DNA from 3 places in the Reticulibacter mediterranei genome. Region 1 is predicted to be linked to each of the others. Evidence: riboswitches for the same ligand, from Rfam matches in the RefSeq annotation. Region 1 holds a riboswitch; each other region holds the start of a gene.
What was found. Region 1 has a riboswitch for ZMP and ZTP ahead of K3T83_RS31225 (glycine hydroxymethyltransferase). Riboswitches for the same ligand answer to the same signal wherever they lie in the genome.
Positions count from the first base shown of each region.

Region 2: another riboswitch for ZMP and ZTP. It lies ahead of metE (5-methyltetrahydropteroyltriglutamate--homocysteine S-methyltransferase); the one in region 1 lies ahead of K3T83_RS31225 (glycine hydroxymethyltransferase).
Region 3: another riboswitch for ZMP and ZTP. It lies ahead of K3T83_RS21635 (pyridoxal-phosphate-dependent aminotransferase family protein); the one in region 1 lies ahead of K3T83_RS31225 (glycine hydroxymethyltransferase).

Region 1 covers NZ_BNJK01000001.1:7,215,216-7,224,875, forward strand. Annotated here, with positions in the region: gene K3T83_RS31210 (hypothetical protein) at 1-189, shown strand, start outside; gene K3T83_RS31215 (vWA domain-containing protein) at 186-959, shown strand; gene K3T83_RS31220 (vWA domain-containing protein) at 978-2,444, shown strand; gene K3T83_RS31225 (glycine hydroxymethyltransferase) at 2,489-4,021, opposite strand; ZMP/ZTP riboswitch at 4,075-4,165, opposite strand; gene K3T83_RS31230 (hypothetical protein) at 4,317-5,306, shown strand; gene K3T83_RS31235 (hypothetical protein) at 5,236-5,865, opposite strand; gene K3T83_RS31240 (HesA/MoeB/ThiF family protein) at 6,035-6,688, shown strand; gene K3T83_RS31245 (serine hydrolase domain-containing protein) at 6,938-7,936, shown strand; gene bcp (thioredoxin-dependent thiol peroxidase) at 8,118-8,618, opposite strand; gene nadA (quinolinate synthase NadA) at 8,815-9,660, opposite strand, start outside.
Region 2 covers NZ_BNJK01000004.1:100,395-110,054, reverse strand. Annotated here, with positions in the region: gene K3T83_RS55015 (hypothetical protein) at 1-1,085, opposite strand, end outside; gene K3T83_RS55010 (M20/M25/M40 family metallo-hydrolase) at 1,262-2,614, opposite strand; gene K3T83_RS55005 (hypothetical protein) at 2,809-3,156, shown strand; gene metE (5-methyltetrahydropteroyltriglutamate--homocysteine S-methyltransferase) at 3,313-5,619, opposite strand; ZMP/ZTP riboswitch at 5,716-5,807, opposite strand; gene K3T83_RS54995 (aminoglycoside adenylyltransferase domain-containing protein) at 5,852-6,643, opposite strand; gene K3T83_RS58515 (aldo/keto reductase) at 6,782-7,114, shown strand; gene K3T83_RS54990 (DMT family transporter) at 7,174-8,013, shown strand; gene K3T83_RS54985 (VC0807 family protein) at 8,273-8,935, shown strand; gene K3T83_RS54980 (protein kinase domain-containing protein) at 9,011-9,660, opposite strand, start outside.
Region 3 covers NZ_BNJK01000001.1:5,003,283-5,012,942, reverse strand. Annotated here, with positions in the region: gene K3T83_RS21640 (16S rRNA (uracil(1498)-N(3))-methyltransferase) at 1-708, shown strand, start outside; gene K3T83_RS21635 (pyridoxal-phosphate-dependent aminotransferase family protein) at 758-1,930, opposite strand; ZMP/ZTP riboswitch at 1,983-2,080, opposite strand; gene K3T83_RS21630 (hypothetical protein) at 2,222-2,461, opposite strand; gene K3T83_RS21625 (hypothetical protein) at 2,726-3,499, opposite strand; partial or broken gene K3T83_RS56325 (AMP-binding protein) at 3,650-4,429, shown strand; gene K3T83_RS56320 (hypothetical protein) at 4,333-4,722, opposite strand; gene K3T83_RS21610 (hypothetical protein) at 4,652-4,963, opposite strand; gene K3T83_RS21605 (EthD family reductase) at 5,096-5,410, opposite strand; gene K3T83_RS21600 (MFS transporter) at 5,439-6,941, opposite strand; gene K3T83_RS21595 (hypothetical protein) at 6,956-7,132, opposite strand; gene K3T83_RS21590 (RNA polymerase subunit sigma-70) at 7,613-8,689, shown strand; gene K3T83_RS21585 (MerR family DNA-binding protein) at 9,157-9,576, shown strand; gene K3T83_RS57950 (GDCCVxC domain-containing (seleno)protein) at 9,573-9,660, shown strand, end outside.

The sequences.
Region 1 (9,660 bases):
GGGCAGACCAGCGAGAAGATAGAGGTGGCCGGCAAAGCGCTGGGCGTTGTCGTGAATGTCTTCCATTTTCAGGGCGATTACTACGCGCTGAGCAACCTCATTCCCTTGCTCAGTCGTCCATCGCGAGCCGAACTGATTGACGAAATTCTGGAGTATCCACTCCCCGAAAGGCAGGTAGCACACGTATGAAAGAGCTAGAGGCAATCAACGCGCTCGACCTGGCGTTTGTGGTGGATACGACAGGCAGTATGAGCGGATTAATCGAGACGGCGAAAGATCAGATGGTCGCGATGCTGACCCGCTTGACTCAAACGGCCCAGGTTGCTATAGATATGCGGCTTGGAGTTGTGGAATATCGCGATCATCCGCCCCAGGAGCGCTCCTTTGTTTACAATGTGCATCCCTTTACCGGCAAAATGAAGGATGCGCAACGTATGATCAATGAGTTGGGGCTCGGTGGCGGTGGAGATCTGCCAGAAGCGGTGTTTGATGGCATCCTGGGGGCATGCCGCGAATTAGAGTGGCGAGAGCATGCGCGGCGTCTTCTGGTGCTGGTGGGAGATGCGCCACCGCATGGTGTGGGGACCAAAGGCGATAGTTTCGCGAAAGGGTGTCCTTGTGGGGAGACTATTGAGAGCGTCACTGCCGCCGCAGAGGAAGCAAGCATTACGATCTATGCGCTTGGCATGAGGCAAGAGGCGAATGACTCGTTTACGCGGATCAGCCAGGCAACCGGAGGCGAGTTTTTCGCCACAGCACGCAACGAAGATGCCATCGCGCGTCTTCAGGCGATCCTGGTAAAAGAATTTAGTCAGATAGATTTTGATCGGCGCTTGCTTGCTCTCTGGCAAACGCAGCACTCGCTGGATGTCCTCGCGGAGCAGTTAGCAAGCAGTCGCCCAGCAGTCGCGGTTGCCATCAGCCGACTCGGAGCAAGAGGATTGTTGCAAATAATATGAGAGAAGGAGAAGTACAGGATGACTCAAAATGACGAACAGGATGTGCGCGTGCAGATCCTCAACTCCTTCCTGACCACGCCGCATCGCAAGCTGGAAGAGCTGGCACCGTTGCATACCGGTGCTTTGGAGCGAGATCCGCTTTTCTACGGCCATCTTGCTCCCTGGTACTTTGAGAAGGGAGAGGTGAGGGACCACAAATTGCTCTTTGTGGCCCATCTCGCCACCAGCGACCACGAGGAGTTGCGTGGTGCAGCCTGGATGTTGCTTCAGCAGCTCGCACCATATGAGGTTGCTCGCGTCCTGGATCATAGCAAGCAGGTGATTGGCAAGACGCCGCGTTCGTTGAGGAGCGCTATCACGCGTTATCTCAAGACGCGTGAACAGAATATTCGGCAGTTTGACGGGGCCGCATTGCGCGCACGCAACGATCTCAAGCATCTCTACGCCAGCCTGCGCATTAAGCCGGGTCCGCGCGCTCAGGCGATTCTCTTTGATGAGCAGCCACCGGCGGATAGTCCGTTGGCCGCCCTCAAGCAGTTGGCGAAGGCAGAGACCGCCGAGGAGCAGGCGCTCCTCATTCTAGAGCAGAAGATTCCCTACACCACTGCGGTAGGTGCAATCAAGCATGTGACGCCAGCACTGCTGGTGGCTCTGATTAACGCGATGTCTCCGCAGGAAGTCATCAATAACATGGCAATGCTCAAGCGTCGGGGCGCGCTGGACGACAAAGAGGTGAAGGCGCTGATCGATCAAAAGATCACTGCTTCTGCCAGCGACAAGCGCGTGTCCACGTTGAAGGCCAAGAAAGCCATCGAAGCTGCTCAACTCGATGAGGAGACTGAGCAGTTGTTGACCGATGTAACCGATCAGCGCGTCGCATCCCGAGTCGAAATCAAGCGGCCAACCGCGCTCTTTGTGGACAAGAGTAGCTCGATGACGAAGGCTGTCGAGGTAGCAAAGCAGCTTGCTGCTCTGGTGGGTGCCGTGATTAACGCAGAATTTCGTGTCTATGCCTTTGATTCGGCGGCGTTCGAGGTGAAAGCAAGCGTCAAGGGCAAAGATCGTCCAGCGTTGAGCGACTGGGAAAAGGCATTCAAGCTGATCAAAGCCGATGGCAGCACCTCGATTGGCGCGGCGTTGGCGAAAATGCTCAAAGATAAATTTGTCGCTGAGCAGATCGTCATCGTCACCGATGAGGGTGAGAATACGCCGCCGCTCTTCCACAACGCCTATGCAGAGTATGTGAAAGAGATGCACGTCGCCCCGAGCGTGATTATTGTGCAGGTTGACGGCTCTAATCCGAGCTTTATGGCCGGGTTGCAGAAGCAGGGTATTGAGGTGATGCGCTATCAGTTTCGCGGCGACCAGTACAGTGTGGTCAATATTCTTCCGCTCATGGCCATGCCGAGTCGGGCCGAGATGGTGGATCTGATCATGCAGTACCCGCTACCCGAGCGTCCACAACGGATCATGTCAGTTGAATAGAGGAGATCTCCTGTAGCTATCCCTACAGGAGATCTTCACGTATATTAGCGCTGCGCGGTCTCTTGTACAGAGGAGAGCAGCAGTTCCAGGTCCAGTTCAGGGTAAAGGATATAGTGGCTGAGCAGAGCACTGATGCGTTGCTGGGCCTCTGCAATGACGTTGGCGCTCAAGTTATATTTGGCGCGGCTCTGTTTGCCTGCCGTGCTTGTCGGGGTGGTGTGAGAGAGGACCAGCTTGATGATGCTTGCGATCTCTTTCATTTCTTCCGTGCCCATGCCAAGCGTCGTAGTGGCAGGTGTTCCCAGGCGCAATCCGCTCGTGTACCAGGGACCGTTGGCGTCGAAGGGGAGCGAGTTGCGATTGAGCGTAATTGAGCAGGCGCGCAGTGCTGATTCCGCTTGCCGCCCGGTCAAGCCATAGGTTTTTGCCACATCGAGCAGGAGTAGATGGTTATCTGTGCCGTTCGTCAAGACCTGGAGCGATTCGTCGAGACATGCCTGAGCGAGCGCCTGGGCATTTTCAACGATCTTGTGTGCGTAGGTCTCGAATTCGGGGGTCAGCGCTTCGCGGAAGGCAACCGCTTTTGCCGCCAGAATGTGGGGCAGCGGTCCACCCAGCATCGCTGGGCACCCTTTGTCCACCCACTCGGCCAGTTCCTCTTTGCACAGAACCAGTCCACCACGAGGCCCGCGCAGGGTTTTATGGGTCGTTGATGTGACGATATGGGCGTGTGGAACCGGATCGTAGTCGCCCGTGAAGACTTTGCCTGCGACCAGACCGGCAAAGTGTGCCATATCGACCATTAGGACTGCCCCAACCTCATCGGCCATTTCGCGCATTTTCGCAAAGTTCAGCTTGCGAGGATACGCGCTATAGCCAGCCAGTAGGATCAAGGGGCGGATCTCATGCAGCTGGCGACGCAGATTGTCCAGGTCGATGCGGTAGGTATCAGGCTCAACGCTGTAGGTATACACATCGAACAGGTGGCTTGAGATGTTGTGTCTATAGCCGTGCGTGAGATGGCCTCCCGAATAGTAATCAAGGGAGAGCAAGCGCTGATTGTGAACCGCCGCCCGTACCTTTGCCCAATCTTCGCGCGAAACCTTCGAGGGATCTTCTAGCCCCAGTTCGGTTAAGAGCGGGCGTTGCACCTTTGCGGAAAGGACCGCCAGGAAAGCAACCAGGTTGGCATCGGCACCCGAATGTGGCTGGACATAGGCATGCTCAGCGCCAAAGAGCTTGCACGCAAGCTGTCCCGCCTCTTCTTCGATGGCATCGACGTTGTCGCACCCGGCGTAGAAACGATGGTGAGCATAGCCTTCGGCGTATTTGTCAGTAAGCAGGTTCGCCCCTGCCAGTTGAGTTGCCAGAGAGCTATAGTTCTCGCTGGCGATCAGCTTCAGGTTGCTGCGCTGGTCCCGTAGTTCCTTGATGATAGCTGTGCTGATGGACGGTGAGACCGTATTGATCTGATCTAGTGAAGCATAGAAAGCGGCAGCAGCCGAACTGGGAGAGATACCGTTCAGGGTATTGAGATAGCGGATAAGCAGGGATTGTTCCTGTGTGGTTGTTGGCATAACCGTTCGCTCCTTTTCTCGAATAGCAACAGAATGTGATACAGACCGATGACTATTCCAGCCCAGGCGAACGACTGCTTTGTGAATCTCGCTCCAGGCTCCCCTGTGGTTGCTTCCACCGTCTCGCCAGTTACCCGGAGCTATCTATGAAGTTGTGTTATAAATGAGTATACACTATTTTGGCCACTGATCAAGTGCTTTAGCCAGCAACCATCATAGACAAGCCATTTTTTATGTTGGCCAGGAGTAAAGTATATGTTAATTCTAAGGATAGAAACGAGGAGAGCAGAGTGCGATGACGAGAGAGCAGAAGCCAAAGGTTGATGCACGGGCGCTGATTGCTCGTTTGAATAACCAGAGTAGGACGCTGTTGCAGCGAGAAATAGTTGCTCCCCTGCTTCCTGGTGGCCGTATTCGGACCCGGCTTGGTGGCATGGTGCATGAATTCTATCCCACGCGCGAGTTTGTCGGCTGGGGCCGTTTCCGTCCGATCAACGAGCGAGAGGCGGAGGTGCTTGAGGAGGCGCTGCCCTGGGAGCGTGGCGGCTATCTGGAACTGTTCCCCGCGCTGCGGGTTGTTCTGCTCTGGCCTGATACCAATCCAAAGCAGCCGGGCATGTGGTGGGCTGTGCCATTCAATGATAGCGATGCCCGCCAGCGTTTCGGCTTTCGGGCTGAGCCATTGCCCGTCTTTTTGTGCGATCCAACCAATGGAGCGGAACAGTTTGAGCGCGTGATCGTGCGTGTGGAGGGCCACAATCTCTGGTTTGATGGTCCTGATGTGCTGGCCGATCCCACGCATGCCGAGTGGCTCCGTGATACCGCTGCTAATATCGATAAACTTGAACGTTTCCTCCCTGGATTGGCAGGTTCTGAACGCCTTGCTCTGCTGTTCTGGCAACTGCATCATATCGAGACAACTCTGGCAGGTGAAGGTTCTACGATAGAACGCCAACAGCGGGCTGCGCAGCAGCAGCAGAGCCATCAACAGCAGCGAGAGTGGTTGCGGCGGCAGGCGTTGAATAGCCAGCTGGAACAGCGTTTGCGACATGCTCTGGCGAAGGCTGATGCGGTTCTGCATAGCTACAGCGAGATCACAAATACCGATGGTTCTCCTGGGCATCTTGTTGTTGAGTGGAGCGAGCAGGGCCAGACCAGACGCTATCGCTCGACCATCGATCCACGCCTGAATGTTGTGTCCAGCGGGATCTGTCTCAGCGATCGAGATCAAGATTTTGATCTGACCAGTCTGGTGAATGTGATGACGGATGTTCCCTGGGAATAACAGCCTCAGATGGTGTGCCGCGTGCGAAAACGGGCGTGGACGTACCCGTGCTCTTGCGTTTGCGGGCGACATCCGGCAAAAATACGATCTGTCCACGTTCTGGTTTGCGATAAGTTTTTTCGTGTAGATGAACTGCTAGCGAGCGCATAAAATCGTAACCATCGCTAAAGCTGGAGGGGGTGTGGCCCCATTTCTGTTCGTATGCGCTATCGTGGAGTGCGTATCCAGCTAATGGAATCACGTTATGATAGAAATCTTCTATCGAGAAGGAAGTGAGGATGTTCCGAAGCGTCTCTGCATCGGGAACAATCCAGGTAATGCCCATGAAGTTAGGCTCGGCGGCTTCGAGTTCCTCAAATGAGGCATAGACAGCCTCTGTGGTATCTGATGCGACCTGATAGCCCAATGTGTAGCGAAAATGGTTGCTCCAATCGGCGTACTGAAAGTATTCGTCGGCGCGGTCGAGCCACTCTATGATGGTTTCTAGCAAGACTTTATTCGAGCAGGCAAGCAGTGCATCACGTACCTGTTGCGTGAGCTGTTTTGTTTTTGTTTTCATAACGGGCTAGCTATCCCTTTCTCATTCATGATAAAAGAAAAGCGTTGCATATCTGTTTCTGAGCAGAGAGATTGCTCTACTTATGTAATACACCGACGAATCCCAAAAGCGGAAAGATGGCTCATAATTCGTTAAGCATGCCATTTGAAGAAAGCAGTGAGAAAAGCATATGACACAACCCAATTTGAATCCCAATAGCCCCTTTTTTCATGAGGAGCGGCATATATCGCTGGCCCCATTTGTGGAGAAGCAGATCACGATTTGTGGAGCGGGCGCATTAGGAGGAAATCTGACCGAAACGCTGGCTCGTATGGGGTTTATGCGCATCAAGCTGATCGATAAAGATCGGGTGGAGATGCGCAATCTTTCGACTCAGCCATATAGTCGCGCGGAGGTTGGAGCACCAAAGGCTCGCGCGCTGGCGAATACGTTCTATCGAGCGGTGCAGACAAAAATAGAGCCGGTGGTGGTGGAGCTAACAGTGGCAAACGCACAGGCGTTGTTGCAAAAGAGCGATCTAGTTGTCGATGCCTTTGACAATCGGGCGGGACGAGCAGCGATCAGTGAGACAACTCGTACGCAACGTATTCCCTGTTTGCATATCGGGTTTAGCGCCAATGGACTCTATGGCAACGGGCTATGGGAGCCGCAGTATCAGGTGCCACAGGAAGTTCCTGGCGACCCCTGCGATTACCCTTTGACGCGCCCATTTGCGCTGATGATGGCGTCGCTGGCAGCACGCACGATCATCGATTTCTTTCGCAGTGGTCAAAGGACAAATTTTGAGTTCACTTGGCGCGATCTGACGATTACTCATTTGTAATCTCTGATCTCATCCCCTTAATGTTGTTGCCGATTATGATGACGAGTGGATGAGGCACTGGTAACGCATAGGCCGTCGTTTGCAGCGGTGCTTTTTTGGTAATGTCATTCCTTGCTCATCTGGAGGAGGTAAAGAAACTGAGCTTGTCCCGCTCTGTTGCAGTCTTCTTGACACAAGATGTCAGGATTCATTGGTACAATTGGAGAAGATCATTCTGATCGTTGCCTATTCACCTGTTGGAGGTATTGTATGATCAATGAAACAAGCCTGACATTGGCACTTGAACAGGTAGAGAAAGAGCATTGTCTGAGTGGAGCGCTTCTCATTTCTCAGGACGGACACATAGTATTTGAAAAAGCGTATGGATTTGCAAACAGGCAATTGAATATTCCCAACGTCATTGAAACCAAATTTCATATCGCTTCGGTGACCAAGATGTTTATCGCAATGGCAGCATTGGTTCTCTCCGAACATGGGCAGATTTCGCTTCAGGAAAAGCCGTACCGTTATCTGCCTGAATTGGTCGTACTCGATCAGAACATCACTCTTCATCATTTGTTATCTCATACGTCCGGTTTACAAGATATTTATGATGTCCCAAATCTGCGGTTTGAGATGCAAAAACTCAAAAACGAACGCGGAAGCCTGCTCTCATATCTAGTCAAATTGCCCCAATTGTTTCAGGCAGGCGAAGGATGGAGTTACAGTAGTACTGGCTTCATTTTGATGGGTTATCTTCTGGAACGGGTGACGGGCCTGTCGTTTGACGAATTGATGAAACGCTATGTCCTCGCGCCTCTAGACATGACCGATACAGGCCTGGATCGGCCTCGTTGGATTAATTTTGGTCGTGCCTATGGTCATACAGTTGAGGATGGAGAGGTTGTCCATGCAGACAACGACCGCTTGAGCTTGTTTGAGGAGGCACCAGGAGAGTTGTACTCAACGGTACTGGATCTCAACAAGTGGTGTGATGCACTGTTTGCATGTCCCTTGGTTTCTCCCCATACGTTGCAGTTGATGTTTACCCCACATGGGCAAGGCACTGCATGGGGGAGGTCATGGCAGTATGGATATGGCTGGTTTCTTGGCCCTGGATTTCGGATGCATGGAGGCGGAACTCAGGGCTTTTGTTCGCTGATCAGGCAATATCCTGCGCAGAAGGTTAGTATTATTGTACTCTTGAACTCTGATCACATGGAGGTAGGCCCAATCATCAGCGCAGTTGAGCCACTCCTTCTGAACTAATTACTCCTTATTGAGGCATAAAGAGCTTGAGAGCGAGACCAAGAAGTTACACTCTCGATGAAGCAAAGAGGTGACTCCCTGGCTTCTCTCACTCTGAGCGCCCTATCCGTCCATCGGACGGATAGGGACTACGGCCAGAATGTTGCGGAAGAGTTACTGAATCAGAGAAGATCGAGGTTCTTTAAAGTCCTAACGAAGTGATGGTATCCAAAACTTCCTGGGCATGTCCTTCAGGTTTCACTTTGGACCAGACCTTCCGCACGATCCCATCTTTATCGATGAGGAACGTTTCCCGGTTGACGCCCATATACTTTTTGCCGTACATGCTTTTCTCTTTCCACACGCCATATTGCTGGGCGACCTGCGCGTCGGTATCGGACAGCAGGGGAAAAGGTAAGCTAAACTTGTCGGCAAACTTCTTGTGCGAGGCGACGCTATCTTTGCTGATCCCTAAGACCACGATGCCATGCTGCTGCATGATATGATTGGCATCGCGGAATGAACACGCTTCAGTCGTGCAGCCGGGAGTGTCGTCTTTTGGATAAAAGTACAAAACCGTAATTTTTCCCTTCAAATCCGCCAGATGAACCTGATTGTTTTTTACGACCTCATCGTCTCCTATGGCTGGCAGCGTAAAATCAGGAGCCGCTTGCTCTTCTTGAACCTCTATTGCATCACTCATTGGTAAATCTCCTTCTTGCTAGTTGACTATCAATCGTCAAAGCTTTTCGCCTCCACAATACAACACACTGAGGTCTTCTGCCAACAAGTCAGCCAAAAGACACTATCACGGGTAGTTCAAAGGTCAGCGAATTGCAAAGAAAAGCGCGGACACCATATACGGTATCCGCGCTTTTCTTTGGCCGCATATCCTGGGGTTATGCGGCCAGGGCCAGCATGCGCTCCAGAGCTACACGAGCCCAGTGGACGGTCTCTTCATCGACGCTGACCTGATTGATCACCTCTCCATCCACCAGCGCCTCCAGCACCCAGGCCAGATATGCCGGGTGAATACGGTACATGGTGGAACAGGGGCAGACAATCGGATCAAGGCAGAAAATGAACTGTTCGGGATGCTCCTTCGCCAGGCGGTGCACCAGGTTGATCTCGGTCGCGACGCCCCATTTGGTCCCGGCGGGGGCATGCTCGATCTGCTGGATGATATACTCAGTTGAGCCAAACAGATCGGCAGCGTCTACCACCTCGCGGCGGCACTCTGGATGGACCAGGATCTTGATATCGGGATACTCAGCGCGCGCTTTCTCGATCTGCTGCACGTTGAAGCGCATGTGCGTTGTGCAGTAGCCTTTCCAGAGGATGATGCGCGCACGTTCGATCTCCTCTTCAGCGTTCTCTGAAGACATCGGATCTTTCGGATTCCAGACCGTCATCTGATCTTCACGAATCCCATAGCGCAGGCCAGTGTTACGACCAAGATGCTCATCAGGGAAGAAGAGGACGCGTTTTCCCTGTTTGAAGGCCCAATCGATGACTTTAGGCGCATTGGACGATGTGCAGACAACGCCGCCATTGCGCCCACAGAAAGCCTTCAGGTTGGCTGCCGAGTTCATATACGTGACCGGGATAATACCAGCATCCTCTCCCAGCAATTCAGTGAGCGTATCCCAGCACTCCTCGACCTCGGCGATATTCGCCATATCCGCCATTGAGCAGCCAGCTGCTGGATTGGGCAGGATCACTTTCTGATGTGGGGCGCTGAGGAC
Region 2 (9,660 bases), on a different contig from region 1:
TCCTCGCTGACCTGTAAAAGTTGCTTCTCGGTAGTATTCTCAGGTGAGGGAGAGAGGAGAGACACCATGCCAGCCAGAACATCATAGAATGCACCAGTAAACACACGCGAGAACGAATGAGGTTCAGATGTAAGCGTGAAGACCGGACCTCGGGGAGGAAGTGTTACTGGATCAAGATAAAAGAGAGAATTGACGGCATTGCGCAGGCAGTCAGGATAAGCCGAGTCAGGCCGCCGCCGCCGCAAGGCCCATCCAAGCTGTTCTGCCAACCGCGACAGACGTGAGGAGCAGTGCATGTCTCCATCGGTTTCCACAAGCACTTTTTCGCGGAACGTCTGCAATTGTAGAGCGGAGAGCATAGCGCTGATATCGCCAAAGGATTCATGAAAGGCAGCAATTTCATCGCTGGCGGCGTTATAGAGTTGGGGACGAAGGCCATCAAGCACAGCATGCCCAAGTTCATGACAGATGACATCAGGACTACTTCCAGAGTAGATGATCCTTCCACCAACTTTGGCATGGAAAAACGAAAGCCCGTGCTCCTCGCGGGAATAGTATGCGTTCAAATCTACTCCGGCGTCCAGCCTGACAGACAACGTGGCACCGACTTCCTGCTCCCACTTAGCTGTATTGCCAATGATACGGCTCCAATAGTCTGCCGCTCGTCGCAGAGCTACCGCTGCCGACCAGTATCGAAACCCTTGCGTATCAGGATCAGGGCTTGGATCAGAAGCCTCTTCGACAATTTCAATGGCAAGCGGGGGAGTATCCAGTTGAGGCATAGGTTCAGAGACAGGCGTTGGCGCTTGACCTTCCGGGCTTCCTGGATCATCTTCCCAGGCGAGAACGTTGGTTGTCACGCCACGCTCAGCGAGTCTTACCCGTTCACCTTGTCTGGCTCGTACTCTAGCGCTGCCATTTCCGGTCTGTTTTATCACTTCTTGTATATTATCCATCTCTTTTTGCATATTTGGAAAAATTTTACGAAGGTCTTCTGGACTATTTACTTTATCAAGTTCTTCCTGTATATCAGAAAGTGTCTCTCGAACCTTCTGAATCTCCCTGTTAATTTGTGATGCCTCCACGTGCTAATTCTCCTTGTTACACTTACCAGAAAGCATTTTTGTTTGTGTTATGCACATCAACGCTTTCGTCTCGAAAGGCTTCTATTAAGAACCCCGGTCAGGGTGCCTGCCAATTGCAAGCACCCTATACGAAGATATCGGCTTTAATGAAGGTATCCCTTAACAGTGAACGCCTCTCAACTCCCCCCACCTAGTTTATACAGGAAGAGTGCCTCTGCAATCGCAATATTCTTTAACTCGTCAGGGTCCAGGCTCTCATCAGTACCATGAATATTTGCCTGTGGCTCCTCCGTTCCCCACAACAGAATATTTGCCTGTGGGATGTGTTGTGCGAACACGTTGATTAATGGAATCGACCCACCAGCGCCAATGATCGTGGTTGATTTGCCATAGGCCTGTTGCAAAGCCCACTCAGCGGCGCGATAGATATCATTATCTGTACTTGCACTATAACCCTCACCGCTGCCTTCATCGCTAAAACTAATGTCAGCATGCCAGGGTCGCCTGCTCCGCAGGTGTTGCTTTAATTTGTCCAGGGCTTCCTGGGGATCTTTATCGGGTGGCACACGCAAGCTCACCCGAGCGCTTGCACTCTCAATCAGAGCATTTGTTGCCCCTTTGATAGCTGGAACATCCATGCCGACGACGTTGACCGCATACCCGGCCCAGAGACGGTCTCCGATAGTACCTTTTCCGGTCAAATCAACTTCCGGCAAAACGCCTGCCTGCTGCCGAAATACCTCTTCGGTCAATGGATTACTCCCATGCCACGGATCAGAGGTCAGTTCATCAATAGTGACATTGCCCTGCTCATCTTGTAACGTTGCCAGGGTCCGAATCAGGGCCATCAGCGCATCAGGAGCCGGCCCTCCGAACAGACCGCTATGTACCCGCCTCTGCAACGTACTCATCTTCACAGTAACAACGACAATTCCACGTAAGGCTGTGGTGAGCGTCGGCTCTCCCACTTTCCAGTTCCCCGTATCTGCGACGATAATAGCATCAGACTGGAACATGCCTGTTTTATCGTTAGCAACATAGGCCTCCAAACTGCCAATACCGGTCTCCTCTTCTCCCTCTACAACTACCTTAACGCCGATTCCAAGCGAGTCTTTCAATGCACTGACGGCCAGAGCGTGAATCAGGATGCCTGATTTATCATCCGAAGCTCCTCTGCCATAATATCGACCATCTTTCAGAGTGAGCATAAACGATCCTTCTCCCCATCCTGGCTGCACGTCGTAATGAGCGTAAAGTAGGACGACCGGCTTATCATGGGATGATGCTGGGATTTCTCCAAAGATGGCATTGTTGCCGCTGGGCAATACAATCTCTCTCGTTGTAAACCCCGCTCGTTCCAGGACCGTCTTCGTTGCAACTCTTGCGGCAACCATCCCAGCTTTTTCCTCCGAGGATGTCCCAGATGCGACCGATTGACACTGAACGAGGGTGGCCAAATCTTTGAGAGCCTGTTCCATACTATTCGTGATAGTCTGTTTGATCTCTTGTGAAGTCATTGTAGTGGTCATGCGTTCCTCCTCAGTTTCCAGTCTAATATCATTCGTCCATTGCACGCAACGAATGATCCACTGGTTTCTTGAGCAGGGAAGCACTGAGAGCGATATCTTCCTCGTGCTCTCTGCGAGGAAGCCGAAAAAGGCCAGATAAAAATACTCTTTTTATTCGATAATTTATCTATATATTCTTTCAAAGATGCAGACAAATGATAACACTTTTGATGACAATTTGTTGGTATAGAGGGGGCATATCAGGACACAAAGAACATATCAGCGCACAACCAAACTTTGATCTACAAAGCTATTGGGAAGAGGAGCGCCGCTTCCTTGATGTCCACAAGCAATCCATCACGCTCCTCCTGCATATCACGCCGCAGGCACGCTACAATCTGCGTGGCGAACATATTGTCTTACAGGAGGAGCGTGACGGCAGCGCCCTGATCCAGGCTGAGCTAGAATCGATAGAGGCTGCCGCATTCTATACGCTCTCGTTTATGCTGAGTCGCAGCCTCATTATCAGATACCTTTGGTGCGACTCTTGCGGGATCAAGTGATCTTCTCGATATGCAGAGTATATCCTTGAATGCTGAGACAATCTATGCTGCATTATCCTGAATAATAGTCTGATCGTCTCAAACAGAGGAGAATAGCATGGATGTGCGGTCCCCCGAGTGAGAGCTAAGATTGGCTCTCACTCGGGGGACCGCTGTTTATTGAGCTGAGACCAACGATGCTCGCAACTGATGGGCCGCCTCAACCAGATGGGTGAGGGCAGGTCGCACCTCTTCCCAATGCCGTGTTTTCAGTCCGCAGTCGGGATTGACCCACATCTGTTCAGGGGCAATGACGTGCAGGACATGGCGCAACTCATCAACAAACTCTGCCGTTGTTGGGACGCGTGGCGAGTGGATGTCGTAGATGCCAGGGCCAATATCGTTGGGATAACGATAGGTCTCAAGTGCGTCTAGCAGCTCAAACTGTGAACGCGCCGCCTCTATCGAGATCACATCAGCGTCCATACGCCCAATATCCTCGATAATATCGTTGAACTCAGAATAGCAGAGATGGGTGTGAATCTGCGTCTCATCGCGCACGCCGCCAGCTGCCAGTCGGAAGCAGAACACCGCCCAGGTAAGATAGGTTCGCCAGTCGGCATGGCGCAAGGGTAGTCCCTCACGCAGCGCAGGCTCGTCGATCTGGATGATATGAATTCCAGCTGCTTCCAGGTCCAGCACCTCATCGCGGATCGCCAGCGCGATCTGTTTGCAGGTCTCAGAGCGCGGTTGGTCGTCGCGCACGAATGACCACTGCATGATCGTAACAGGCCCGGTAAGCATGCCTTTGACGGGTCTTGACGTGAGCGATTGCGCAAACTGTGTCCAATAGACCGTCATGGGTTGAGGGCGCGCGACATCGCCATAAATGATGGGTGGACGCACACAACGCGAGCCGTAGCTCTGCACCCATCCATACTGCGTAAAGAGCATGCCTGTCAATTGTTCGCTGAAAAACTCAACCATGTCGCTGCGCTCGAACTCGCCGTGTACCAGTACATCCAGTCCAGCCTCTTCCTGAAAGCGAATCACCTGCTCGATAGCCTGACGCAAATACGCCTCGTAGCTCGCATCATCCATCTTGCCGCTTTTATGAGCTGCCCTGGCAGCACGAACTTCAGCCGTCTGGGGATACGAGCCAAGCGTCGTCGTCGGCAAGATGGGAAGGTGCAACTGCTCCTGTTGCCGCTGCTTGCGAATGTCATGCTCATGGGGACGCTGGGCCATCTGCTCGCTAATGGCCTGAACACGCTCGGCCACCTGGGGATTATGGATGCGCGGCGAACTACGTCGATTGGTAAACGTACGGCGATTCTCCTGAAGCTCGGTATCAATTGCGGCGCGACCTTCATTGACGGCGCGAGCAAGCAGGCTGATCTCCTCGACTTTTTGATTGGCAAAGGCCAGCCACGAGCGCATATCTTCATCAAGGTGCGTCTCCTGCTGCACATCAATCGGCACAAGCAGTAACGAACAGGAGGGGCCAATCAGGACGCGCTCCGATCCAAGCGCCTGCACACCACGTTCGATCAAAGCAAGGGCGCGGTCAAACTCGGTGCGCCAGACGTTGCGGCCATCGACGACGCCCAGCGAGAGCGCAAGCGAGGCAGGGACAAGACTCAATACCTGTTCCAACTGCTCAGGGGCGCGCACAAGATCGAGGTGTAGCGCGGCTATAGGAAGCTGTACAGCCAGGGGCAGGTTGTCGCGCAGGTCACCAAAGTAGGTGGCAAGCAGGATACGCAGCGATGATGCGGCGACCAATCGCGTATAAGTGCTGCGATACGCCTCCTGAGCTGCCTCTGTTAGATCGAGCACAAGACATGGCTCGTCGATCTGTACCCAATCAGCACCAGCCTGTGCCAGTTTCCGCAACACCTCTTCGTAGACGGGCAGGAGCTGGTCAAGCAGGGTGAGCGGATCAACGCCGCTGTGGTGCGTCTTACCAAGCAACAAAAACGAGATCGGACCAAGCAGGACGGGGCGCGTGTGGATGCCCAACGCTTTTGCCTCCAGAAACTCGTCAATCGGTTTGGTCGAGGCAAGCTGAAAGCGCTGCTCCAGCTCAAACTCGGGGACGATATAGTGATAGTTGGTATCGAACCACTTGGTCATCTCCATCGCGGGAATCGCGCTCGCCTGATCCTGATCGTTCTGCATACCACGAGCCATCGCGAAATACGTGCGGAGATCAACCACTGAGCCATCCCATTGATAGCGTTTGGGGACCGCTCCGACCATTGCGACGGCATCAAGGACGTGATCGTAGAGAGAAAAGTCGTTAGATGGAATATGGGTCAGGCCCGCACGCTGCTGCAATTGCCAGTGTTGTTGGCGCAGACTGGCAGCCTGAGTAAGCATCTCAGCCTCACTGAGTTTGCCCGACCAGAATTGTTCGAGGACTTTCTTGAGTTCGCGCCTGGCACCAATGCGAGGATAACCGAGATTCGTAGCGTGTACCATACATCAGTTCCTTTCAACGCACCCACCAGCCAGTATGCGGTGGGCGACGAGAGCCAGCAAACTAACAACAAAAAAGGACACCAGCATAGATCATGGTGTCCCAGCCCAGGCGAGCGGCTGCTTGCTTCCGCCTCTCTTTCAGGCTTCCCTGTGGTACTCCACATCGTTCGCCAGTTGCCTGAAAGCATATTTCCTTTTGCTACTTCTAAGTATAGGAAATGCTTTTATAAAGTCAAGTCTTTTCCCGATGCATCCTCGATGCAGCCTGCAAAGCCTCGCCGCCTCGTGCGCGTGCATAGGCGAGAAATGCCAGCGTCTCTCTTTTTCGCTGTATGCGATTGTGATAAAGCGATGGCTGATCTGGATGGTGACGAATGCGCCACGCCTCATCAAGCAAGAGTTGCCAACGCTGCGGAAAACGCTCGCGCCAGCGTTGCAGGGCCACCGATTTCGCGATAATCTCCCCCTCCTCAATCGCGCTGAGGATGCGACAGAGGGTGGCAACGGAGGTCATGACCCAATAATCAAACCAGAATAGATATGCTCGCCGGGCCTTGCCAGCCCAATAGACATCGAGATTGAAGCGCATCGCCTCCAGCACATCATCCCATGTCACGGTAAGCGGAAGCGTGGCGGGTTCCGGCCCCAGCAGACGGATGCCCTGATGCTTTGTAATCCATGCCATCGTTGCATCAAGATGTGCAGGAGTGGTAAACGTGCCATCACGAAAGATAGCAGAGGGTGACTGTTGCTGGAGAGGAATATAGGTCACGTCCATCAGCTTACAGAGCGGTTGCTGCTGTACAAGCTGCGCATGAACGGCAGCGAACTGCTTCATTTCTTCGCTGCTCCACTCGCCCTGTATCAACGCCAGCACATCGATATCGCTCTCGCCCTCCTCAAAAGCTCCGAGAGCAATAGAACCATGAAGATAAATGCCGACAAAGCGAGCATGCCAGGACACAAGGGCGTGAAGATACGCATCAATGCATGGTTGGAGCGAGGCGGGAATAGTGCTTTCCATCAAATACATCTCTTTCCCGATACATAAACTATGTTGCCTGCTTCGTAAAATGTACCATATTTTTTTGCGCATACAACTATACGCTTTGCAACAACCAGAAAGGAAGCAGCAGGGCTTTCCAGTTCTCCGCTCAAAGGGGTGCAGGGTCTCCCTGCCGGGGTCTGGGGTGTCCCCAGTTTCCTTCCCTCCTTCGCGCGCCGCCTGCGGCGGCGCGCAAAAGAGAAGAAAAAAGGTTTTTTGCGGGGACACCCCGCACCCCGGCAAAGGGCTGCCGCCCTCTGCACTCCCGCTAGATGGGAGAATTGGAAAGCCCTGAAGGAAGCAGGCAAAATTCGCCATATTGATCTCAGTAATGTTACACTAGATTTGCTCACAGAAGCACAGCGGTCTGGCGTACGCATTGCAAGCGTCAAGAAGCGCTACAATCCTGTGAACCCTAGTTCTCTGAACAGGTTGTTGACTGGTGTATAGAGTAACAGATTTAGTATCGACATTTATCACTACACCTCAAGGATAACGAGAAACATTAGATGGGCATTCTTTTTGGGCTGCTGGCGGCCATCTGTTTTGGCCTTGCAGATTTCGTTGCCACACACGCAACCAGACGCATCGGTGTGCTGCGTTCGCTTGCGGCAATTCAATTGTTAGGCGTCTTCGTCGTAGGAGCCGTACTGCTCGTTACACAACAACATGCACCACCTCTAGATCCATCGGCCTGGGGCATAGCGGTAGGCATCAGCATCATCAACTTTATAGGAACAGTGTTGCTGTATCGCGCCTTTACGATTGGTACACTCTCGCTTGTTTCGCCTATTGCATCCGGTTTTGCGGTCGTGACGGCTATTCTGGCCTTTTCCAGTGGAGAACGCCCACCCATCCTCCCTCTTGCGGGAACCGCATTGCTGGTTGTGGGGGTGATCGTCGTTTCCCGCACTCGTAACACCTCGAATGCTACAGCGCTTGCCGGGGTTCCAGAAGCGCTAGGGGCCAGCCTTTGCTTTGGCTTCTACTTCTGGATGCTCAACAGTGTTACTCCTACGTTGGGAGCATTCTGGCCGGTGTGGATCACCCGGTTGGTGCAACTGCTCTGCGCGCTGCTTATGCTGACCGTGCGCGGTCCCTTCGAGCTAAAGCTGCTCTGGAAGGCCAGCCCGTTGCTGCTGATCGCAACCGTGCTGGATTCAGGAGCGTTGCTCGCATTCAATCTGGGCATCGGACAGACATATACAACCGTCACAACAGCACTGACCTCGCTCTACAGCGCCGTTACCGTCCTCCTCGCCTGGCTGTTTTTACGCGAACGGCTCTCTTCGGGTCAGTGGGCCGGTGTGGGCGTCATTCTAGCTGGCGTCCTGCTTGTTAGCATGTAGCAGTGAGTGCAAAAGAAGGCAAACGCCCATCTCCCACAGTTGGTGCCGTTGCCTTCTCCCAACGCTACCTCTTCTGATATCATTTCTTCCACCACTGAAAAGTTCCCATGTCGAGGCTTGACTTTTTCCAGGCCATCTGTTATATATATGTCATTGATATATATGGCTTATATATACATGGATGATATATAAGCACACTGTTCTGTTGACGCTAATCAGGCACGGCATTGGATAAATTTTTTGAGGAAGGAAATCAGTCATGTTTGATCTTAATACAGCGCAAGAAGGCCAGCCCAAAGGTTTATATAAAGGTTTATTGATAAGTTTATTGTTCAATATTGGTATACCGCTTTCGCTCTACTACCTCGCTAAAAGTTACCTGCATGCCTCCGAAGTTGTAGCGCTTAGCGTGGCCTGTATCTTCCCGGTGGTCAATAATATTGTTGAGATCATACGCCATCGTCGACTCGACTTTTTCGGCCTGCTCTTTCTCGTTGGTGCCATTATCAGCACCGCTCTCACGCTGCTAGGAGGAAGCACACAGCTTATCCTGATCCGCGAATCGATGATTACTGGCGCTTATGGTCTGCTCTGCTTCATCTCGTTGCTCTTCTTCCCGAAACCCTTGATGTTTTATGTTGGCAGGCAGATGATGACCGGTGGCAACCCAGCCAGGATCGCGCAATATGATGCGGGTTGGCAAAAGCCACATGGCCGTACCGCGCATCGCCTGATTACAGCCGTCTGGGGTTGTGCCCTGTTTGGGGAATTTGTCCTGCGCGTGGTTATTGCGCTGCTGCTGCCCCCGCCGGTGGTACTGGTACTTGGCCCGATCCTGCTCACCATCGCAATCGGGGGCACCTTCTTCTGGATGTTTGGCTACATCCGCCGGGTACGGGCGAGAGTGCAGCAAGCTGCCTGAGCAGCAAGCCAAAGCGAGCCGTAGAGGAGGCGATTACCTCCTCTACGGCTCATGTTTTTTCTCAGACAACGGCGTTTAACCGCCAGTGGTAACGGTGCCATCGGCATTAACTTTTACCGCAACCGCCTTCAGAGGCCGATCGGGTGGCCCCTGCAAGACGGCGGCATTGTTAAACGGGTCAAAGTAGGCGGTGTGGCGAGGACAAACAATCTTTTGCTTGCCCCCATCGTAATAGCAGGTGACGCCCTCATGGGGACAAGATGACTCGAACGCCACAAAATTGCCATTGGGCAAACGTATGAGCAGGCTATTATTGCCGTCCGCCGGATTGGAGAACGTCTTGGATGAATTATTTCCCTGATTCGTTGAGCCAACCACCGTTCCAGTATGACCGGGCATTGGTGTTGGCGTTGGCGGCTGCGTCGGCTGTGCAGTGGGCGTTGGCGGCTGCGTCGGAGCTGGTTTAGCCGTTGGTGTCGGTGGCTCCGTAGGAGCTGGCTTGGCCGTTGGCGTCGAACCAGCTTTCGTCGTCGGGCTGGCTGGTGTGGTCGCTTTAGCCTGCTGCGCACCCGTCTGGGCCTGTGGTTGCCCATTACGTAGCCGTTGCGCTAACGTAATACCTCCAAAGCCAAGCGCAGCGACCATAGCAACACCTCCACCGGCCAGCAGCGCAACGGTCCGACGCCGCCCCTTATCTACCTGACTCTGCTTCTTCGTGTTCAAGG
Region 3 (9,660 bases), 2.2 Mb from region 1:
CTACAACCGAGCGAAACGCTCACCCTGCCTGATAAGCTGGCTCATCAGGTGCGCGATGTGCTGCGCCTGGCAATTGGCGAGGCTCTGATCTTGCTCGACAATAGCGGGGACGAGATCATCTGTTCTGTTATGAAAAGCAGTCGAGCGGGCGTTGAAGTGACCATTCAAGAGAGGAGAGCAGGTCAGCGCGAATCGGCGGTTCAGATCATTCTGTGTCAGGGGCTATTGAAATCGGCACGCTTTGAGTTGATTTTGGAGAAGGGAACAGAGCTGGGCGTTACAGCTTTTGTGCCTACGCTCTGTCGTCGCTCAATGGCGGGGCTGGAAGATGCTGGACCATCAAAATTGCAGCGCTGGCAACGCATTCTGCAAGAGGCCACCGAGCAGTGTGGGCGCTCACGTGTCCCAACCTTATCACCTATTCGTCCGCTGATGCACACGCTAAACGATATTCCATCTGATGCGCTGGCACTGATGCCCTGGGAAGAAGAGCATGGCGTCAATTTGCGTACAACCTTGCAAGAGCAGTCTCCGAAGCCGCAAACTATTGTGCTATTTATCGGACCGGAAGGCGGCTTGATGGCGGAAGAGGTCGCGCTGGCAAAACGGCACGGTGTCCAGAGCGTGAGCCTGGGACCGCGCATTCTGCGAGCCGAAACCGCCGCCATCGCCGCCATCGCCAATGTCATGTACGAGCTAGAAGCCTGAAAGAGACCTGCGCTCGCCTCCTGTAACGCTGAGAGATTGAAACAAACAACTATTTATTGGCGCTGACCTGGAGCAGCCATACTCGCTGGGCTGCGGCAACTGCGTTACCCACCTGTACGGGATAACCCAGCAGAGCGAGGCTGTTCTCCACAGCTGCTAGCGCGACCAGGACGTCGTTTGGCGTCACATAGCCCATATGCCCGATGCGGAAGATCATATCCTTCATGATCTTGCCCTGCCCACCGGCTAGCACCACGCCGAAGCTCTTCTGTGCTGCTTTGCGGAATGTTGAGGCCTCCACGCCCTGGGGAATTTTGACTGCCGTTACGGTGTTCGAGGCAAAGCCCTCATCCTGACACAGCAGCTCTAATCCAGTCGCCTGTGCTCCTGCACGAGCCATCTCGCCCATCAAGCGATGCCGCTCCTGCCCCTGCTCGATCCCCTCTTCCAGCACCATCTGCAACGCGGCCTGCAAACCGTAGAGCAGTGAGATAGCTGGCGTTTGTGGTGTCTGACCCTTCGCAAAGCCATCGCGATGCCCTTTCAGGTCAAAGAAGAAGCGCGGCGCATTGGCTTTCTCGGCCCGCGCCCAGGCTTTCTGGCTGGCAGCAATCATCATCAGCCCCGGAGGACACATCAATGCCTTCTGCGAACCTGTGAAAACAACATCCAGTCCCCACTCGTCCATCGGCAGAGGCAGCGCTCCCAGGCTCGAAACGGCATCCACAAGAACCAGCGCTCCATGTTTGGCGACGACTTGCGCGATCTCGTGGACGGGATTGGAGACGCCAGTGCTGGTCTCATTGTGCTGCAAACAGACGGCTTGAATTGCCCCCTCCTGCTTGCTCAGGAACGTATCAACATCTTCCGGGCGAGATGCGGTGCCAATCGCATAGTCCAGGCGCTCCACCTGATAACCCAGAGCGCGATTCGCCTTGACCCAGCGCTCGCCAAAATCGCCAATCACTATATTGAGAACCTTTGCACCGGCAGGCACGAAATTGACCATCGCCGTCTCCCAACCAGCACTTCCCGAGCCAGCCAGCACATAGACCTGTTCTTTCGTTTGAAAAACCGTCTGCAACTTCGCGGTGATATCGCGATACAGACGAGAGAAGCCTTCGCCACGATGATTGATCATCGGCTGCGTCATGGCAGCACTTACCTGGGGAGGAATGGGCGTCGGACCAGGAGTATGTAACGCAATTTTTTCATTCAGCATAAAATTTGCTCAGCCTTTCTGCTCTTTTGACAATAAAAAAAGGCACCAATGGTGCCACAGCCCAGGCGAACGACTGATAGGTTAACGTTTACTTGCTCTTCAGGCTCCCTCGTGGTTTATCCACGTCTTTCGCCAGTTACCTGAAGAACTTTCTTCCTTCTCGTTTCAAGTATACCAAAAAGTCCGCGTAGCGACAATCCCTCATGGCTATTGCTCAAAACACATCTTGATCCCTTTTTTGTTACAATAATCAGGAAAGATTGTCGTTACACGCAAGAGAATCAGGGACAATCAATCGTAAAAGCCCTGACCGCCCAGGATAGCGCGAACATAATCCGCAACATAGTGCCGCTCGTCCACGCCGTCGATAATCATACACTCGGCAACATCGACGATCTGCGGCGCAACTTCATGCAAGACGCTAACGATGGCCCGCTCGTTGCGGCTATCAGCATTGTGGTCGGTCACGAATGCGAACAATTCGTCGGTAAACTTCTCTTCGTCGGCCAGCAGCCGAAAGATATTATTCATTGTACAGAGAGACCTTTCATCTTTGAAACAACAACGCTCTACAAGAGATTACGCTCCGTCTTCTGCCTCTACACATATACACATAATGATACGAATCTCATCCGCCACGTGTCAAGGCATGTCGTTGTTTTCCACTGGCACTCTTACTCACCCGTGCATAGATAAATACAAACAGTCTCAGGTAGCATAAAATAATAAGTTCTTCCTGCTCAAATAAACAGTGCAGAAAGAACTTATTAAAATCTTTTCGCCAATCATCACGATTTAGTGTTTTTTGTCGCCGTCATTATCGCAGTGAGCCCATTTACTGGTTCCTGTCATGAAGTCGTCGGCATCGCCGTCGCCATCGCAGGTAAATGGACCATGCGCGCTCGCTGCAACGCCAAAATAGTGAAACATGATTGGGTTACGCGGGGTCGCGGAAAAAAAATCGCTCGCAGGCCACCTGTCTACATAGCCATCGGGTTCCGTGTTGCGCGTCCATGCTTGAACCGATCCATTCGCAGCAACCGTCACAAATGCGACCTCTTTGATGGGCTGCTTCTGCTCATCCATATGGCACGCCGGGCCTCCCTCACAGGGGGCATAGCTCACATTTGTACCATGTCCAGGCGGCAGTCTATTGGTAGTGACTGTATATTGTGCTGTGCCAGTAGCGGGGACAGGAACGGCCAGAGAGACACAGCCCGCCGAAAATTTGACACATGTTCCCTGATTGACGGGACAATGTCTTTGAGCACGAGGCATTGTTTTATAGGCTGGCAATGTTTTAGGGCTGGCTCCACCTGTCAGTCCTGTTGTGATATTTGTCCCTGGCCCCTGAACAATGAAGTTTCCCCCAGAAAGTGCTTGCGCACAAGAATCCGTCGCTTGAATCCAGAGCGTAACGGTTCTGCTATTTGGAACGGCATGGCTGCTGGCGAAACTATCATGGGCGAAAGTTATCCCTCTCTCCCCGAACATACCCAGTGCTACCAGACTCAGGAGCACAATGATAACGACTCCCCAAAGCCAGTTTCGTTGAGAGCTTCTTTTCATATCCCTCTCACAATCCTTCAATCCTTCTGTGTTGCATGTTTCTATCGGTGAAAAGGAACATGCTCTCTATAAACTATCGGCACTGGCTGGTCGATACATCAGGGGCAATTTGCAGCACATCCAGCAGCACATAATTGTAGCAAGCGTGATATGATACCAGAGATAAGACCCGAACAGCGTTGTTTATGTAGCAGCTTATCGCAAAGGAGCCAGGCAATGACCACTTCAAATACACCAAACATGCTCGATTATGAAGCAGAACGACGCTCGTTTCATCTAGAAGTGCCCGAGTATTTCAATTTCGCAACTGATGTGATTGGCAAGTGGGCACAAGACCCCAACAGGCTGGCAATGATGTGGGCTGGACCAGATGGCAGCGAGCGACATATCTCCTTTACAACATTTGCAGAGCGCTCCAACAAGGCGGCAAATGCCTTTGCGCACCTGGGCATCCAGAAGGGCGACGCCATCTTAATCATGTTGCCTCGCATCCCCGAATGGTGGGAAAGCGTGCTTGCGCTGATGAAGCTGGGGGCCATCTTCATCCCCTGCACCACGCTGCTCACGCCGCAGGATATCGAGCATCGCATCCACGTTGCTGAGGCAAAAGGCTTCATCACCGATAGCGAAGGTGCGGCCAAGCTCGACCAGATCCGCACAAACTGCCCCACATTGCGCCATACCGTGATGATTGAACCAGACGCCGATCTTGCTCGACGAGAAGGCTGGACCAGTTACCATTAGATCGTCGATAGCGCCTCCTCATCATTTACTGGCCCACAAACGCGCAGTGACGATCCCTGCCTCGTCTACTTCACCTCCGGGACAGTTGGCTATCCCAAGATGGTGCTCCACACACACGCCAGCAACAGGGGAAAGGAGACAGGAGGTGTTGCAGGAAGAAAACGGCACGAAGAAGATGCTCGCTGAGCGCGAATACGCTGATGAAGAGTGGGAGCAGCGTCAACAGAACCGAGAGGCGGAAGCCCATGAGTGAGAAGACCTGGAAACGTAATACGAAAGGCCCGTGATCCAAAATCCTGGGTGTGGCTGGCGAGTTCAATGGTTCGTTCGATCAACCGCCGGTCCATCTGAGCATCAATGAGGCGTTTGCGAAAGGCGACGAACGTTCCTTTACTGAAAGGTGCCTGCTCAGTATCCAGACAATCCAGTACCAATTGCCAGCACCGATCCAGCAGCGTTGCGGTCCCTGACCTCATCATCAGAGACTCCTGTGTAGTCTTGCACAATGGTCGCCAGGGCTAATTGCCCTGGCGAAGTGGGAGGGTGCCAGCGGAGATTCGGGGCATAGAGCGCCGCCAGTTCTTCTTGAAAAGCGTCATCAAATAACTCATGGCGGTGATGACGGAGAAAGACAAACAATTTCGCCCGTTTGATGCGTGTGATAAAGGTTTGCTCAAGGGATGAGAGTTCAACTGGAGGATGCCAGGCTGGAGGACGCACATGCTACTTGCTTTCTGAAAGCTTGCTGGAATGCTCTTGTTACTAAAAAGCGGGCGAGAAGATGTGCTCTCGCCCGCTTTACCAAAAAGAGAAGGAAGACGCAAAAGAGGTCGTGTGTCGTCGGGCGCACTCCTAGACTTCTTCCACCTCGTACACCATGCCCCGGAATCCGGTGCTGCTAGCTATGCCTAAATTGGCGGCATCTTGCGCGGTGGCCTGACCTTGAGGCGATTGGAACGCCTTCTGGAGCTCATCCATGCTGTCCCACTCTAACTCAGCTATCCAATAATAAGGTTCTTCTCCACGAACAGCAGTCGCGTGACGGCCAATCGTGTAACGGCGCAGACCGGGTAATTGTTTGATCAATGGGATCTGCACGTCGCGATAGTGGCGCTCAAAGGCCACGGGATCTTCTGGAGTATTCCAGAGCACAAGAAATTTGACCATACAGTCCTCCTTGGGAGTATTCTCCACATTATCGTGGTGCCACTTTCTGAAGGGAGGGAACACTCACCTGCTCTCGGGCTGTATCACCCTGCCCTTTTTTGGGAGATCGCAGCAGCGAGACAGACAGCAACGTCGCGATTGCCAGCGCTACAAGAGCCGATACGGATGCGACAAAGGCTTGTCCATAGGGCAGAGCGGACAGGCTAGCAATCTGTCCAGGGGTGGTGGGTCCCAACACGCCAAAGAAGATGACTCCTATCACCGCGACTCCTATGGCGCTAGAAAGCTGGACTGCGGTCGTCAATAAGCCCGAAGCTGCACCAGCATCCTGAGATGGGATATCACTCAACACGACATTCATCAGAGGAGCGCCGATCATACCTCCACCCAGACCGAAGACCAGCAGAGGCAGGAGCAACTGGTTTTGCGATATTCGCATTCCAGCTTGCAACACAGCCGTGATGATCCAAAGCTCGCCTATGCCCATCACCATCGCCCCGCTACGCAGCACCCACTTGCCTCCTATGAGGGACACAACCCGTGGGACCAGCAGTGAAGTGAAGAAGAAACCCAGGCCCATGGGCAGGTACGTCAGCCCAGCAACCAGGGGTGAGAAGCCAAGCCCAAATTGCAGATAGAGTGCGAGTGTAAAGAACAGAGCGCCATTGGCACTATAAAAGACCAGGGCCGTGAGCATGCCTAAAACAAAGTTGCGCTGTCGGAACAGAGCAAGTGGGACGAGTGGCGAGCCTCCTCGACGGGTCAGACTGTACTCATAGAACACAAAGAGTGCTAACACTGGCACTGAGAAGAGCAGAGAGAGGAAGGTCCACAGAGGCCAACCAAGATCATGTCCTTCGATCAGCGGATAGGCGAGCAAAAAGAGTCCTATCGTCAAGATTCCCACCCCTAGCAGGTCCAGATGACGGCTACTTCGCCGGGAGAACTCGCGAACCAGAGGAATAGACGCTAGCAAAGTCAGAACGCCAACAGGAACGTTGATGAAAAAGATGCTACGCCAGCCGAAATCGAAAACATTACTGCCAATGAGGAGGCCTCCGACGATTTGCCCGGTGATTGACGCCAGGCCGAGAGTCGCCCCGTAACACCCGAGCGCGATGGCGCGTTGTGTACCGGCAAACGTGACCTGAATAAGCGCGATAACCTGGGGGATCATCAACGCAGCAGAACACCCTTGCACAAGCCGGAAGACAATCAGCATAGTGGCGTTGGGGGCCAAACCACAGAGCAGAGAAGTCAGCGTAAAACTGAGTATGCCCAATTGAAAGAGTCGTTTGCGTCCGTACAGGTCGCCCAGCCGCCCTCCTGTGATGAGCAGCACCGCATAGCAGAGAGTATAACCGGCAATGACCAGCTCAACTTGCGCGAAGGTACTGTGCAAACTCTGCTGAATCGAGAGGATGCCGACATTCACCACAAACATGTCCAGCGTCCCCATAAAGGTGCCGGCGAGAATGACGAGTAATGACCACCAGCGCCGTGAGGGAACTGGTTTCTCAGGAACGTGCATGACTTTTCACCTTTCTATCGTTTGAACTCAAGGATATCGGACACGGTCTGACGCACCCCTTCATACAGAGGATACGTCCCGGTATGAATGAGTGTCGGATGCTCATCATCAAGAAGAAACTGATTGAAGCTGATGCCGACAGTTGGGGAGAAAGATGGGATCCCCTCTGCGATTTGATTGATCTGAGCCATGAATACTATCTCCTTTTTCTGGTAGGATCGTGCCTGTTTGCCAATAGATACTCATGAAACTGTCGTGAAGAGCAAAACGGTGCGGTCTGATAGGAGGTATTTTCAGCTTGCTATAACAGGTGATACACACGGTTTTGGAACGCTTGGACGAGTGGCAAAGAACCTGCGCCGTGTGGTAAAATGAGCGTGTTTGGCGCAAGAGTATCGCGACCTCCGGCCTGGTTGCATTGATGAGCCAGTGCAAGGACGCGCATGCTGAGCAGAAAACACCCCCTCAGACCGCACCGTTTTGCTCTTCACGACAGTTTTATAAGTATCTATCCGACTGGGGACGCTCCGATGATCGTGGGCGAGCGAAGAGGGTAGCATACTCGAGGAGAGCAGGTGAAAAAGATGGGAACACATCCAAGAGCCCGGACAAGTGCGAGAGTTCCAGCAAACAGAACGCTCCCCAAAAACAGGGCGACCAGGGGAAATCGTGTGACAGAGAAACACAGGAAGACTGATCACGTTCACGAGGCTCTGATCACAGATGTTGCTGCCCATGGCCAATCTGAGAGTGGCCTCTTGATAGAACCCTATCGCAGGGAGTTACTTCTGCACTGCTATCGCCTCCTGGGATCGTTGCACGATGCAGAGGATGCGGTGCAAGAAACCATGCTGCGGGCCTGGCGACATTTTGACACATTTACGGATCGGGGTCCGGGATCGTTGCGTACCTGGCTGTACACAATTGCGACCAATACGAGCCTGGACACGCTCAAGAAACGCGCGTCGCGCACGCTGCCGACCGCAGCCTCTTCTGCGTCGGACCCATTGATTCCGATTGCTCCCAGGAGTGCCGAGACCCTTTGGCTTGAACCTTTCCCTGACAGTTGGCTGGCCTCGGCGCAAGAGCAGACGGAGAACCTGGAAGCCCGCTATACGAGGTACGAGAGCGTTTCATTGGCTTTCCTCACGGCTCTTCAGGTGCTGCCCCCTCGCCAACGAGCCATCTTGCTGCTTTCAGATGTGCTGGACTGGCGTGCGAGCGAGATTGCGCACCTCCTTGAGATCTCGGTTTCAGCGGTGAAAAGTGCTCTGCACCGTGCCAGGGTGACGTTGGAGAAAAACTATCAATGCAAGCAGCCTGAGAGGGTGCAATTCGGTTGTATGGATGCCACAATGAACTCGTTGCTCTCGCGCTATCTGCAAGCGTGGGAGACCGACGATGTTGATGGACTCGTGGCGCTGCTGAAAGAAGACGCGACGTTCTCTATGCCTCCAGTCCCTTCGTGGTATCAGGGGCGAGAGGCGATTCGCACCATCCTGCTTGCCGCAGTCTTCCCATCTGGCGTCCAGAAGCAGTGGCGTTTATCTCCGACGCGTGCCAATGGACAGCCAGCGGTGGTTTTGTATCGAGCTGATGAAGCGATGGGGGCCTATCGAGCATTCGGAATTCAAGTTATCACCCTCGATGCAACGCTCTGCGATCAACTGCAGGTTGCCTCAGTGACGGCTTTCCTTGGGGAGGAACTTGTCACCGCCTTCGGCTTTCGGCCGCACCTCGGCCGCTAAAGGGACTATTCCGCGCTTGCACCTCATTGGGTCCCAAGCACAGCATTTCTTGACCGATGCTCTAGGCAAAACCGACGCCAGCCGTGACTTGATAATCCTGACAAAAGACCGTCGAATCAAGGAACTAGAAGCGGAAAATCAGAATCTGAAGCTTCAACTCAAGGTGGCCCTGGCAAACACATATGACCAGCTCTCGTAGGCAATATGAGCACAAGTACTCGTAACAGTCAGACATCTCACAAATACAAAAATTCGGGATAAACCTAAAGATTGCTGCTCCCCCCTCTGAAGTCCTTTGACACTATCTCCGAGGGTCGTGATGCCTCTCTTCCTTTTCAGTAGTGGTACTTCGTCCTTTCCCTTCTTGACCGACCTGCGAGTCCAAAGTCGAGAGAATGTTCGAGCGTTCACCCCCTTGACTCCGTACCATACTACAGAGTGTATACTTCCATCCAAAGGAGAAAGATATGGAGACCCTCTCGATTGGACAAGTGGCACGCAGAGCCGGAGTTGGTGTGGAAACGGTTCGGTTCTACGAACGCGAGGGCTTGCTGGAAGCACCACCACGCCGCGCCTCTGGTTATCGACAATATTCTGAAGAAGTGGTCAAACGGATTCGCTTCATTCAACGCGCGAAACTTCTGGGTTTCTCCCTCAAAGAGATCCTGGAACTGCTCACGCTGCGCGTGGACAGGCAAACCTCCTGTGAACAGGTGAAAGAGCGCACCGCAGCGAAACTCGCGGAAGTGGAGCAAAAAATCGCTGAACTCCAACACATGCGACAAGCCCTGCTCCAGGTTGCCGCATTTTGTGAAGAAGAAGGCCCCAAAAGCCGCTGCCCTCTGCTCGACGCACTGGGCCATGACTCAGAAACGGTGGAAACATGAATAGCAATGCACACTTCTCAACCCTTACCTGTCCCAACCCGGCCTGTGGGCATCAGCAACAGGCTCTGATGCCCACCACTTTTT